2 regions of the Mesorhizobium sp. NZP2077 genome follow, and region 2 is predicted to be linked to the other one. Evidence: predicted binding sites of a transcription regulator. Region 2 holds the regulator's gene; the other holds the start of a gene.

The links. Region 2 encodes LexA, which represses DNA repair genes until DNA is damaged. Its sites were predicted from a motif close to TGTTCNNNNTGTGTTCNG; they were not measured.
Region 1: the regulator LexA is predicted to act here: its motif matches at 3,809-3,826, upstream of HGP13_RS27910 (PA0069 family radical SAM protein).

What each region holds. Positions count from the first base shown of each region.
Region 1 is NZ_CP051293.1:5,561,973-5,569,325, forward strand. Features, by position in the region: gene HGP13_RS27880 (S49 family peptidase) at 1-371, shown strand, start outside; gene HGP13_RS27885 (membrane protein) at 455-640, shown strand; gene HGP13_RS27890 (4-(cytidine 5'-diphospho)-2-C-methyl-D-erythritol kinase) at 646-1,566, shown strand; gene moaB (molybdenum cofactor biosynthesis protein B) at 1,553-2,098, shown strand; gene HGP13_RS27900 (hypothetical protein) at 2,102-3,076, opposite strand; gene HGP13_RS27905 (glycosyltransferase) at 3,223-3,750, opposite strand; gene HGP13_RS27910 (PA0069 family radical SAM protein) at 3,901-5,055, shown strand; gene HGP13_RS27915 (ribonuclease HII) at 5,207-5,902, shown strand; gene HGP13_RS27920 (F0F1 ATP synthase subunit B) at 6,144-6,635, opposite strand; gene HGP13_RS27925 (F0F1 ATP synthase subunit B) at 6,646-7,227, opposite strand; gene HGP13_RS27930 (F0F1 ATP synthase subunit C) at 7,289-7,353, opposite strand, start outside.
Region 2 is NZ_CP051293.1:4,282,451-4,289,803, reverse strand. Features, by position in the region: gene kynA (tryptophan 2,3-dioxygenase) at 1-333, shown strand, start outside; gene kynU (kynureninase) at 414-1,661, shown strand; gene lexA (transcriptional repressor LexA) at 2,026-2,766, shown strand; gene HGP13_RS21265 (ComEC/Rec2 family competence protein) at 2,760-5,213, opposite strand; gene gltX (glutamate--tRNA ligase) at 5,316-6,740, shown strand; gene gltA (citrate synthase) at 6,924-7,353, shown strand, end outside.

The DNA of each region.
Region 1 (7,353 bases), 1.3 Mb from region 2:
AGGAAGACGTCGAGCGGCTGAAGGCTTTGCAACTCGAGGTGCACGAGACCTTCATCGATCTCGTCAAGGAGCGGCGCGGCACCAAGCTGAAGGACGATCCGGACCTGTTCACCGGCCTGTTCTGGACGGGCAAAAGGGGTCTGGAGCTCGGCCTCGTCGATGCGCTCGGCGACATGCGCACGGTGCTGAAGACCCGGTTCGGGCCGAAAACCCAGCTGAGATTGGTCTCGGCCCCACGCGGTTTCCTCAGCCGCTTCGGCCTGTTCGGGTCGAGCAAGGGATTTTCAGCGCCGGATATCGCGGCGGCGGCCGCCAGCGGCGTCATCGATGCGGCGGAAGAGCGCGCATTGTGGGCTCGCTTCGGGCTTTGAAAAACCGGCAAAACCGTCTAGCATGAGAGCTTAGTCGTCCCGACCGGCCGCCTTCGCCGGCCCAGCGTGGGAGGAGTTTTGGCATGCCGCAGATCATTTTCTTCACCGTCGTTGGCGTCGCCGCCTATTTCGGCTACCGCACCTTCGTGCGCGAAGCCGAGCGTGTGACGGCCAAGGTGCGGCGCACCGAAAAGCAGGCGGCCAACGGCGCGATGGGAACGCTGGTCAAGGATCCGAAGACCGGCGAATACCGGCTGGCCAAGGACTGAGCATCATTTCGCTTACATCAGTTGCGGCGGACACCGACACCGGTGCGCGGACTTGGCACGCGCATGCCAAGATCAATCTGGCGCTGCATGTCACCGGCCTGCGCCCTGACGGCTATCACCTGATCGAAAGCCTGGCGGTGTTCACGCGTTTTGGCGACCGGGTCGAGATCGCGCTCGCCGACAGCGATGAGTTTACCGTGTCCGGTCGCTATGCGCCGGCGGTTCCGCTCGACGGCACCAATCTGGTGTTGAAGGCCCGCGATGCCTTGCGAAGGGCGGCCGGCCTCGAACGAACCTCGCCCGTGTCCATAAAACTCCAAAAGAACCTGCCGGTGGCCTCCGGCGTCGGCGGCGGGTCGACCGACGCTGCCGCCGTGCTGCGCGGACTGGCGCAGACCTGGGGCCTGGACATGGACGACGCCGGGCTGGCGCGGATCGGCCTCTCGCTTGGCGCCGACGTGCCGATGTGCCTGGCGGCAAAGCCGCTGGTGGCGCGTGGCATTGGTGACGAGCTGTCGATGGTGCCGGACTTTTCGGCGCTTGGACTGGTGCTGGTCAACCCCGGCACGCCGGTCTCGACGGCGGATGTCTTTGCGGCACTTTCCCGCCGCGACAACGAACCCCTGCCGCCGCTGCCGCGCCGCATCGATTTTCACAGCCTGCGCAACTGGCTGGAGATCACCCGCAATGATCTCGAACCGGCAGCCCTTGCGATGCAGCCGGCCATAGGCCGGGCGTTGTCGTGGCTCAACAAGGCCGGCTCGGGATTTTCACGCATGTCCGGATCGGGCGCGACCTGCTTCGGCCTGTTCGAGACCGGCAATGTCGCCAAGCGCGCGGCAGCCGAGATCCGCAGTCGCCAGCCCGACTGGTTCGTCGCGGCGACGCGCAGCATCGCCTCGGAGGGAGCTGATGGCCAGAATTGACGAGAGCCGTTCGTTCATTCCCGTGCGCATCGCGGTGCTGACCGTTTCGGACACGCGCAGCCTTGCCGATGACAAATCCGGCCAGACGCTGGCCGACCGCATCACCGAGGCCGGCCACATCCTGGCCGCCCGCGATATCGTCACCGATGACCGCGACAAAATCCGCGACAGCGTGCTGGCCTGGTCGCGGGACAAAGATATCGATGTTGTCATCACCACCGGCGGCACCGGCTTCACCGGACGTGACGTGACACCGGAGGCGCTGGAGCCAATCTTCGAAAAGCGCATGGACGGCTTTTCGGAAGTCTTCCACCGCATTTCCTACGACAAGATCGGCACCTCGACGATCCAGAGCCGGGCGACCGGCGGCGTCGTCAACGCCACCTTCGTCTTCGTGCTGCCGGGCTCGCCCGGCGCGTGCAAGGACGCCTGGGACGGCATCCTCAAGGCGCAGCTCGATTACCGCCACATGCCCTGCAACTTCGTCGAGATCATGCCGCGCCTGGACGAGCATCTGCGGCGGGGCAAATAGCCGTCAGCGGATGACCGGCTCGCCATGAAAGCGCCGGCGCGAGGGGCGCGAAACACCGAAGCCGACTTCCATCATCAGCCGCGGCGTGCGCGCCGGCACCGTGCCCATGTGGAAACCGAAGGGGTCCTCGACGAAGCCGAGGCCGGCTTCGCCGGTCAGCGTCACCGGGCTCTGCTCGCCATAGACGTCCAGCACCTCCTGGGCGGAATGGCCGACCAACAGGGTCAGCTGATGCTTTATGGCGCGCCTGTTATGGCTACCCCTGACATAGACATGCGGACCGGTGTCGGTGTCGACAGGCTTGAGGTAGAAGAAGAACTTCAGCATGCGCCAGTCGTCGAGGTCGAAATGATATTTGCCGAGCGAGGCAAGGTTCTTGTCGGCGTCCGAGGCCTCGCCGGTTGGAAAGCTCCACCAGACGCGTGTGGTAATCAGTTTCGCCTGGCCACCAAGGTAGTGCGCCGCAACGTCGAGAAGCAGCGGATCGCGCTGTATGGCGAGTGCGGCCGGACAGTCGAGGATGCGCTCGAAATAGTGCCCGCTGAGCAGCGAACGGCCCAGGCGTTTCTCAGCCTGCGCATGCTCGCCCGGCATGAACTCGAGACGGCGGTCGAAATTGCCGAAGCAAGGCCTACGCCTCGCGAAATCCGCAATCTCCTCATGGATCTCCGCCGGCAGGACCAAGCCTGAAAACAGGCCGTCGGAACGCAGCGCATCGACCACCGCTGCCCGCTCGACACCGGCAAACACCGTATCGCCCGCATTGTCGGCGGGACGGGCGCGTTTTGCACCCAGCCAGTGCATCCGGCGCCCCGGCATGGTGCGCGCCAGCATGAACATCGGCAGCCAGGCAGGGTTTTCGCGAAGGTCCGTGAGATAGGTCGGAATGCGCACGGCGATGCGCCGCAGCAGGCTGCCATTGCGCGCAATGGCCTCGAGACTGGCAGCACCGGATTTGTCAGGGGTTGAAAGATTCATCGGCACCTCGTCCATGAGGGTGACACCCGATGCCGCATCGGTGTTCACCACTCGCATGACCCAAACCCAATTCACCCGCTTCGAAGGAAGGCTAGCCCCACGTCAGGTTTTGTGCAACGCACAATGAACAGAGCAGGCGCAAAAAATCACTTTGGCGAGCGGTGCTGCTGCTTCGGCGGCGCCACCCAGATCTCGGCGTCGAGCCTCTTTGTCGCCAGGCCACGCGCCAGCGCCTCGGCGCTGCCGGCACTCTTCGATAAGGACGCGGCCTGCCGCTTGCTGATCACCAGTCCATCGGCGAGCGCCCGATTTCCCGAAAAGACCCCCGCCAGGAACGGCGTGCGGCTACCCCGCGCTCTAGAGAACCGCGCCGCCATTGTTTGCCTTCCGGTGTGGACGACGACCGCTTCGATCCAGCCTTCCACCAGCCGTGCGCCCGGTTCCAACAGCAACAGCCAGTCACCCTTGGCCTGCCGTATCCCGGCAGCGATACCGCCGCTCGCCACATAATGGCAGCCGGCATGCTCGGCGACATGATGTGTCTGGTCGGTGGAGCCGGTGTCGCAGACGACGACCTCGCGCACCACCCCCTCGACCGCGCCGCCAATCAGCGAGGCGAGCGTGCGGGCGAGAGCCTCCTCGTCATTGCGCGTTTCGATGAGAACACTGAGCATATTTAGCCGAATAGCGGAAAGCCGCCCAAAGCGCCAGTTTTTGCGGCGCAGCATAAAAAGTTCTTGCTTTGTTCTCTTTGGGGAAATAGGAATAATTTCATGAACAGAGCGATTCGAAACAACATGGACAGTCCCTGGGAGCGGGCCAAGATGGAACCGATCGTGCATGCCGACATTGCAGCATTCGGGGCAGGACGCGCCGAGATGGCCAATGCGATGATCGAGCAGAGTGGCATGCGCATCCGTCCCGACCGCAATCGCGGCCGGTCGGCGGGCATCAATCCGTCCGGCCGCTTCGAACCGGTCAGCCGGCATGTCTTCGACGATGGCTGGAGTTCGCTGGAGGAACTGCCGCCATTCAAGACCGAGGTGCAGGTGGAAAAGCCGCGCACCATCATCACTCGCAACGAATCGCCCGACATCTCCTTCGACCGGTCGATCAACCCGTATCGCGGCTGCGAACATGGCTGCGTCTATTGCTTCGCGCGGCCGACGCACGCCTTCATGGGCCTGTCGCCGGGCCTGGATTTCGAATCCAAGCTGTTCGCCAAGCCGGATGCGGCGCGGCTGCTCGACAAGGAATTGTCGAAGGACGGCTACCAGCCGCGCACCATCGCCATCGGCACCAACACCGATCCCTACCAGCCGATCGAGAAGCAGTACCGGATCATGCGAGAGATTCTCGAAGTGCTGGAAGCGCGCGGCCATCCTGTCGGCATCGTCACCAAATCCGCCCTGGTGACGCGCGACATCGACATATTGTCGCGCATGGCCGAGCGTGGGCTGGCAAAGGTGGCGCTGTCGGTGACGACGATGGACCGCATGCTGGCGCGCACCATGGAGCCCCGTGCGTCGACACCGACCAAGCGGCTGGAGGCGATCCGGCAACTCTCGGATGCCGGCATCCCGGCTTCGGTCATGGTGGCGCCGATCATACCCGGCCTCACCGACCAGGAGATGGAACGTATCCTCGATTCGGCGCACACGGCCGGCGCACGAGAGGCGGGTTATGTCGTGCTGCGCCTACCGCTGGAAGTCAGCCCTATCTTCAAGGACTGGCTGCTGCGCCACTATCCCGACCGCTATCGCCACGTCATGTCGCTGATCCGCTCGATGCGCGACGGCAAGGATTACGATTCGGAATGGGGCAAGCGTATGAAGGGCGCCGGACCCTACGCCTGGCAGATCGGCCGGCGCTTCGAGATCACCGCCAAGCGGCTCGGCCTCAATGCCGAACGGCGCACGCTGCGCACCGACCAGTTCGTCGCCGCTGGAAAAGACCAGGAACAGCTGATGCTGCTCTGAAAATGCAATTTGCCGTGGCGTTTTGACCTGCCACGGCAAGAAAATCCCGTCCGGCCTGCCCCGGCCTGCAGACGGTGCCCTCCCGGTCCGGCGCCCCACCGGCCCGGAGGGACTTGCGGAGAATCGGAGCCGATGCGAACCTCGCCGCAAGATGGCTCGCGCGCGTTCCGATTCTCCGCTTCTCTTCGAAATCGTCGAGAAACCCGATTTCTCCTTCGAGACGAAGGCGATGGCCGACGGCCTGTGGCCGGTCGCAGGCATGGACGAGGCCGGCCGCGGTCCTCTGGCCGGGCCGGTGGTCGCAGCCGCCGTGGTACTCGATCCCGCCAACATTCCCGAAGGCCTCGACGATTCCAAACGGCTCAGCCATTTGCAGCGCGAAGCGCTGTTCCTGCGCATTCTTGGCTCGGCGCAGGCGGTTTCCATGGCTTCGATCAGCGCCGAGGGTATCGACGGCAGCAACATCCTCAAGGCGAGCCTCGAGGCGATGCGGCGCGCTTTGGTCGGGCTGTCGGTTCGGCCGAAGCTCGCGCTTGCCGACGGCCGCGACGTGCCACCGGGGCTGCCATGCGACGGCCGCGCACTGATCAAGGGCGACCAGCGCTCGCAGTCGATCGCCGCCGCCTCGATCGTCGCCAAGGTGATGCGCGACCGCATGATGTGCGGCTGCGGCAACCATCACGGCCGCTACGGCTTCGAGGTCCATATGGGCTATGCGACGGTCCGGCATCGCACGGCGATCGAGGCGCATGGCCCGGTTGCGCGGCTGCACCGCGTGTCGTTCGCGCCATTCAGGCTTGGCGGGGCTGAGGTGGCTGAAGAAGAGAGCTTGGCCGGACTGGACTGAACTGGCGAAAGCGGCGGAGCGACATCTCCCCCCTTGAGGGGGAGATGGCCGGCAGGCCAGAGGGGGTCGCCGCGCGTGAAGCGCCGCCTCTTCTTTCAATCTCTCATGGGCGTCGCGTCCGGTCGAACCGACCTCCTCTGTCGCCTTTGGCGACATCTCCCCCCGAGGGGGGAGATTATCCGCGCCACAAAAAAAGCCGCCAGGTTGCCCAGGCGGCTTTTGATCTCCAAATGTTGTCAGCTCAGTTGAGCTTCGCCTTCACATCCGCAAGCGATGCCTTGAACAGGTCTGCTCCGGCCTTGACGTCAACCTTGGCGGCGAGCAGCGCGCGGGCGGCTTCGACAGCAATGTCGACGGCGCTGGCGCGGACTTCGGCGACCGCGTCGCGCTCGGCCTGACCGATCTTCTGTTCGGCGAGCGCGGTGCGCCTGGCGACGTAGTCCTCGGTCTTCTTATGCGCGTCGGCAGCCAGCATCTCAGCTTCGCGCTTGGCGGCGGCGACGATGTCGGCAGCCTCCTGCTCGGCTTCCTTGCGCTTCTGCTTGTACTGGCCGAGCAATTGCTGGGCCTCGTCACGCAGCTTGCGGGCTTCGTCGAGCTCAGTGCTGATCCTGGCGGCGCGGGCGTCGAGCGCCTTGGCAATCAGGCCAGGCACCTTGATGTAGATGGCGACGCCCAGGAAGATGATCAGGGCAATCGTGGCCCAGAGCGTTGCGAGAGATGTAGCGTCCATGATGCGCTCCTCACCGGGCCACGGATTTGACCGCGGCCGCGATCTCGGCCCTGCTGGCCTTGCCGCCGACCAGGGCCTCGACGATCGCCGAAGCGGTGTCCTCGGCAATGCTGCCGACTTCCTTCATGGCGTTGGCCTTGATGGAAGAAATGCGTGCCTCGGCTTCGCCAAGTTTCTCGTCTAGCGCCGCCTCGATTTTCTTGCGTGCAGCCTCGGCTTCCGCCTTGGCCGCATCGGCGGCCTGCTGACCGATCGCGTTGGCGTTCTTCTTAGCTTCCGCCAGTTCCTGCTCGTAAGCAGCAACGGCAGCGTCGGCCTCGCCCTTCAACTTGCTCGCCTGATCGAGATCCTGGCTGATGCGATCATTACGGACATCGATGATGCCGCCAATGCGCGGCATCGCTACCTTTTTCAAGAAGAGGTAGAATAGCCCAAAGGTGATCGCCAGCCATAGAAGCTGCGACGGAAATGTCGCCGGATCGAATGGCGGGAACGTGCCATGCGCTTCGGCAGGCACGCCGGTGCCGGAATGCGCGGTGCTTTCCGTCGCGGCGGGCGCGGTCTCTTCCGCAAACGCAGATGTCACGAACATCTCAGTCCCCTGTCCATAAGGTAAGGTCGCACCATGCGCCTCCCTTCGTCAGCCGTGCTTCTTACTTGAACACAAGGAGGAGCGCGATCAGGAGCGAGAAGATGCCCAGAGCTTCGGTCACGGCGA
Region 2 (7,353 bases):
CTGCTGCTATTGGCGCGCAACGGGTTCGACATCGGCGCCGATGCCAGGCGCACGGACTGGCGTGAGACGCGCACCGAAAATGAAGCGGTCCTGGTCGCCTGGCAGACCGTCTACCGCGACCCGCAGCGCTACTGGATGTTCTATGAGCTGGCCGAGAAGCTGGTCGACTTCGAGGACTATTTCCGCCGCTGGCGCTTCAACCACGTCACCACGGTCGAACGCATCATCGGCCTCAAGCGCGGCACCGGCGGCACGTCAGGCGCGTCCTATCTGAAGAAGATGCTCGAGGTCGTGCTGTTTCCCGAACTGTGGACGGTTCGCACCCGGCTCTGACATCAAACTGATAACAGCCATACAGAGGGCACGCGCTTGTGGCGGGAAACCCTTCGCGAACAACCGAGGACTGACAGACCATGAGTGGAATTCCTGATCTCGCTGGAATCGAAGCGATGGATGCCAAGGATCCGCTGCGCCTCATGCGCGATCGTTTCATTCTGCCGGAGGGGGTGATCTATCTCGACGGCAATTCACTCGGGGCGGCGTCGCACGCCGTTTTCGGCGAGCTGCAGCAGGCGGCAACCCAGGAATGGGCCCAGGATCTCATCCGAGCCTGGAATACAGCCGGATGGTTCGAGATGCCGATAGAACTCGGCGACCACCTTGGGCGTCTGATAGGAGCCGCGGCTGGCCAGACCGTCGTCTGCGATACGACGTCGATCAATATCTACAAGGTGTTGCACGCGGCGCTGGAGATGCGGCCCGGTCGGTCGGTGATCGTCGCCGAGGGTGACAGTTTTCCCACCGACCTGTACATCGCCGAAGGGGTGGCCTCTACCCGCGATGGCGCCCTGCTGCGCCTCACGGGCGTCGACGCTCCAACCATCGAAGAGCTGATCGACGAAAGCGTTGCGGTGGTGCTGGTCAATCACGTCAACTATAAATCGGGTGAACTGCGCGACATGGCGGCGCTGACGCGCAAGGCTCATGCGGCCGGAACGCTAATCATCTGGGACCTATGCCACACAGCAGGCGCTCTGCCAGTCGAGCTCGACCATGCAAATGCCGATTTCGCCATCGGCTGCACCTACAAATACCTTAACGGCGGTCCGGGCTCACCGGCCTTCATCTATGCCGCGCAGCGTCACCACGGCGATATCCGCCAACCGCTCAGCGGCTGGTGGGGGCATGCACGGCCCTTTGCCTTCGAACGGGGTTATGTTGCCGGCACCGGCATCCGCCGCTTTTTGTGCGGCACGCAGCCGGTCCTGTCTATGCGGGCGCTTAAAGGTGCGCTTGCCATCTGGAGCGACGTCGACATGGCGGCATTGCGAAAGAAGAGCGTCGCGTTGACCGAACTGTTCATCCAACTCGTCGAAGCCAAGTGCGGCGCCTATGGTCTGACATTGGAAAGCACCCGCGATGCGACCAAGCGCGGCAGCCAAGTGTCGTTCCTTCACGATCATGGCTATCAGGTGATGCGGGCGCTGATCGAGCGCGGGGTGATCGGTGACTTTCGCGCGCCGTCTACCATCCGTTTCGGCTTCACGCCGCTCTATGTCGGCTACAAGGACGTATGGCAGGCAGTTGAGGTGCTGGAAGACATTCTGCGCACGGACGCGTGGAAGGATCAGCGTTTCGCTGTGAAGGAAGCCGTTACCTGACGCAGCCATACAACGGCAATGGGGGGACCGAAAGTTGGCATTTTGGTTTCGTTTCGTTCACCCCGACAGACGACTGGCAATGCGGCGAATGTACCCCGGCGAGGTGCGTCTGCGACCAATTCCAACCACTTGCCGAAGAATGAGCCAGCACCATTAACCATAACAATTTCAACGCGCACCGGGGCGCGTTAGCGGCAGGCAGGCGTCGAACACGGCCCGCTGCCAGCGCCAAATAACTTCAGCCGCCTTAACAAATTCACTAAACTTTAAACGGTTGCGGAACACAACTGGAACAGATAGTGTTTGTTCTGGGTTTGTTTTTCGATTCTGGTTCAGACCTTTTGTTCAAGCCTTGGGGGCTGCCATGCTGACGCGCAAGCAACATGAACTCTTGATGTTCATTCATGAACGGCTGAAGGAAAGCGGCATTCCGCCCTCCTTCGACGAGATGAAGGAAGCGCTCGATCTCGCCTCCAAGTCAGGAATCCATCGCCTGATCACGGCGCTGGAGGAACGCGGTTTCATCCGCCGGCTGCCCAACCGGGCTCGGGCATTGGAGGTGCTGCGGCTACCCGATTCGATCGCGCCCGGCCTCAACGCGGCAAAGAAATTCTCGCCAAGCGTCATCCAGGGCAGTCTTGGTCAGGGCGGCCTTGGCCGCCAACTCAAGCCTGCAACGCCGTCGCGTTTGCCCGCGGCCGGCAATGACGACGACGCGGTTTCCGCGGTGTCGATCCCGGTGATGGGGCGTATCGCCGCCGGTGTGCCGATCGATGCCATCCAGCATCAGACGCATTCGATCTCGGTGCCGCCGGACATGATCATGGGCGGCGAGCATTATGCGCTGGAGGTCAAGGGCGACTCGATGATCGAGGCCGGCATCTTCGATGGCGACACCGTCATCATCCGCAATGCCGATACCGCCCAGCCCGGCGAGATCATCGTGGCGCTGGTGGATGAAGAGGAAGCGACGCTGAAGCGGTTTCGCCGCAAGGGCGCCTCGATCGCGCTTGAAGCCGCCAATCCGGCCTACGAGACGCGCATCTTCGGGCCGGACAGGGTCAAGGTGCAAGGCAAGCTCGTCGGGCTGATCCGGCGCTACTGAGCAGGAGCGGCAGGCTTTTCGGGTTTGCGCCAGGGCGCCAGCCCCCTCGCCTCGCGTGAATATTTGCGCTGCGCATGCCAGGGCCGATACGGCCCGTCCACCGCGAAGCTGATAATTGGAGGACCTGTCGCTGATTGGCGGTCGAAGAAGACGGCAGCACTGCCCTTGCGGGCGAGCTGCCGTTTGGTGACGACGAGAACCAGCGAGTTGTGGCAGGAATCATATCCCGTCGCGTCATTGACGACGATCAGGTCTGCGAAACCGCAGGCCTTCCAGGTGTCCTTGCGGTCTTCGACATGCGCGATGATCGCGCCGGACGGGTGCCGGGCGAGACAAACGCCGTCCGTGCAATAGAATGGCGCTCCCGGTGGCAGATTGACGGCATCGGCAATGTCGAATAGCCCATCCGCCTTGCTGAACATCTCCGGCACGACGATGGTTTCGGATGTCAGCGCGCGTTTCCAATTGTCGACGGTGAACTCGTTCGGGCGAGCCCGGCTGACCGCGAGTTCGCCGCCGCCGATCGGCAGGGCGACCAGCCGCGCGTCCTCAGAGATCAGCACATCCGGTGTGCGCGTATCCGACACCGTCAGCAGACCGGCAAGCGCGAATGGCAGTGCTGCGAGCCGCAGCCATGTCGTCGCCATCGTCGCGATGACCAGGGCGACGGTCACCAGCAGGACGGATTGCTGCGAAATGAGCCCGACCGCGTCGACCGGCGAGCGTTCCGATATCCACGCCGAGATGGCGATCATTGCCGTCAGGCCCTTGCCCATCAGGTAGAGGGCTGGCGCATCCAATCCGAACGGCATCAGCAACGCGCTGGCAACGGCCAGGAACATCACCGCTGACACGATCGGCATGACGGCCAGATTGGCGAACAGGCTGAGCGGCGACACCCGCTGGAAATGCCAGATGGCAAATAGCGCCGTGGCGCTGCCGGCGATGATCGAAGTCATGGCCAAGCCACCCGTCGCCAGCAGGAATCGTCGCGTGAGAACGCTTGGCAGGGACCGCTTTGGCGGTGGCGGTCTTGCCTTTCCCGCACGGTGATCCGCCCAGCCGGCGTAGGCGCCGACCAGTGCGGCCGTTGCGGCAAACGACATCTGGAAGCTCGGGCCGACCACCTCATGCGGCGAAACCACGATGACGGCGATCGCCGAGATCGCCAGATTGCGCATGGTCAGCGCCGCGCGATCGAACAGGACGGCAATCAGCATCACCGCCAGCATGATGAAGCTGCGCTCGGCGGCAACGACGACGCCGGAAATGACGAGATAGGCGGCGATCGAGACAAGTGCCGCGGCAGCCGCGTATTTCTTCACCGGCCGCCGCGCGGAAAAATCCGGAAACAGCGCGAAGGCGCCGCGCAGCAGACCCATGATGGTGCCGGCGACCAGCGCCATATGCAGCCCGGAAATCGAGATGATGTGATAGATGCCGGTGCGCCGCATCGCTTCGTTGATTTCGTCGGGGATGCCCGCTCGGACACCAACAATGAGCGCTGCCGCGATCTCACCTTCAGCACCGCCGACCGTGGCCCTGATGTGGTCGGCGATGGCTTCACGGGCATTTTCTATCCCGGAGGAAAGGCGGGCCGACAGCGGCATCTCACCGTCATCAGCGGAGACGACTGTTGGATTGCCGAGGAAGAACCCGCTGCCGCCGATGCCGGCGAAATAGCTGTCGAAGGAGAAATCATAGCTGTCCGGCCGCACCGGGCCAGTCGGCGGCAACAGTTTGGCGTAGCCGGTGACCAGGGAGCCGGCAGTCATTTCCGCCGGGATGCTTCGCGCCGAAAGCCGGACCCTTTCCGGCGCATAGCGCAGTTTCGGGCGAGCGGTCGAGGTCACGTCGATGGTCAGACGGATGCGGCCAGTCTCCATCTGCTCCAGTGAGACGACGCGGCCGGTCAGTTGCGTCGAGATTTCCGAGCCCAGCATCTGCGTGCCTACTCGCCATGTCTCGACCTTGGCGGCGAGCAGGCCAAGCGCGCACAACAATGCCGCCATGAAGCCCAGATGGGTTTTCGGCCAGGAGCGCGAAACAAGCGCGCAGTTCGCCACCAGCACGACGACCGCGACAGGCTTTGCGAAATCAGGCTCCACTGCCAGCGAATAATAGCCGATCGCCCCGGCGGCCAGACACACCGGCACCAGCAAGAAGGCGATGCCCCGGTCAAGCTCCAGCTCCGCCGCGATGGCCACGCTGTGGCGCAGACGAGGCAGTGAAATCCGGCCCAGTTGCCGGCGCACACGCACAATCCTGCCTGTTTCGATGGGCGGAGTTGGCGCTGGAACATTCGCCGGCAAAGCTGGCTTACTGGAGCCCGGCACAAGTGGCGACGGCGGCGGTGGGGTCGCCAGAGGCGTCGCAAACAGGGATCGTTCGCTGACGCCGGCAACAGCGTCCTCGCCCTGATCCAAGCCCCGGCCTCGTCTAGCCATCGGGTCTGCCCCTTGCACCCCTGACGCCCTATGCTACATGAACGCGCAACGCGCGAAAGTCCGCGCAGCCGCACCCCGCTTCAGATGGTTTCCGAGAGTTCCATGTCCGACAAGGTCGTCACCCGTTTTGCTCCCTCGCCCACCGGCTATCTGCACATCGGCGGCGCGCGCACGGCGCTGTTCAACTGGCTGTACGCCAAGCACACCGGCGGCACGATGGTGCTGCGCATCGAGGATACCGACCGCGAACGCTTCAACGAGGCGGCTACCCAGGCCATTCTGGACGGGCTGACCTGGCTTGGGCTCACCTGGGACGGGGAGGCCATATCGCAGTTCGAGCGCGCCCCGCGCCACCGCGAGGTCGCCGAGGAACTCGTGCGCCTGGGCAAGGCCTACTACAGCTACGAGACGCCTGCCGAGTTGGAGGCCATACGCGAGGCGGCCCGAGCCAAGGGTCTGCCGCCGCGTTACAACGGCCAGTGGCGCGATCGCGATCCATCCGAGGCACCGCCCGGCGTCAAGGGCGCCATCCGCGTCAAGGCGCCCACCGAAGGCGAAACGGTCGTGCACGATCGCGTCCAGGGCGAGGTACGCTTCCCCAACAAGGATCTCGACGATTTCATCATCCTGCGTTCGGACGGCAACCCGACCTACATGCATGCCGTCGTCGTCGACGACCACGACATGGGTGTCACCCACATCATCCGCGGCGACGACCACCTGACCAACGCCGCCCGCCAGACCGTGATCTACAACGCCATGGGCTGGGATGTGCCGTCGATGTCGCACATCCCGCTGATCCATGGCGCCGACGGTGCCAAGCTGTCGAAGCGCCATGGCGCGCTCGGCGTCGAGGCCTATCGCGCCATGGGCTACCTGCCGGAGGCATTGCTCAACTATCTGGCGCGCCTCGGCTGGAGCCATGGCGATGACGAGATAATGTCGATCAAGGACATGATCTCCTGGTTCGACATCGGCGACGTCAACAAGGGCGCGGCCCGCTTCGACTTCGCCAAGCTGGAGGCGATCAACGGCGCGCATATGCGCCGCATGGCCGATGCCGAACTGTTCGACATCTTCATCGCCACCTTGCCCTACCTCAAGGGTGGCCCGGCGATCGCCGCGCGCCTCGACGACAGGAGCAAGGCGCAGTTGCTGGCAGCCCTTCCGGGCCTGAAGGAGCGCGCCAAGACGCTGGTCGAGCTTGTCGACGGCGCCGCTTTCCTGTTTGCCACGCGCCCTCTCCCGATCGACGACAAGGCGGCACTCCTGCTCAATGACGATGCCCGCAAGATCCTGCGTGGCGCTCACCAAGCTTTGAACGCGCTTGCAAATGGCTGGACGGCTGCCGCGGCAGAAGCCGCGATCCGCGACTATGCGCTGGCGGGAGGCCACAAGCTTGGCGCAGTGGCCCAGCCGTTGCGGGCCGCGCTGACCGGCAAAAGCACCTCGCCGGGCGTATTCGACGTGCTTGCCGTGCTTGGGCGCGAGGAAAGCCTGGCGCGCATAGCGGATCAAATCGATTAGGAGCAAACTGGCCCAAGAAGATTGGCATTGAAAGGCGCGTTTCGCAGTGCAACATTAGGCTCTGGCCCAATCTGGCACGCACCTCCTAAAATGCGGTGGCGAATGCGCGCATTGCGGTGATTTCGACGTGTCGCTCTGCAGAATTTGCCTTTGCCGGCATGAGGAAACAAGAAGGAGTTTGCAATGACCGAAGCTGCGAAGAAACTGGATGTGGGCGGCGCGAACCAAGAGGCTATCGCAACGCTTGAATTCGCCGGCAAGACCCATGAATTCAAGGTGCGAAGCGGCTCCGTTGGACCCGACGTCATCGACATCGCCTCGCTCTACAGCACGACCGGCGCCTTCACCTACGATCCCGGCTTCACCTCGACCGCAAGCTGCGAGTCCGAAATCACCTTCATCGACGGCGATGCCGGTATTCTTCTCCACCGCGGCTATCCGATCGACCAGCTGGCCGAACATGGCGACTTCCTGGAAGTCTGCTATCTCCTGCTCTATGGCGAACTGCCGACCAAGGCGCAGAAGGACGACTTCGACTATCGCGTGACGCGCCACACAATGGTGCACGAGCAGATGTCGCGGTTCTTCACCGGCTTCCGCCGCGATGCGCACC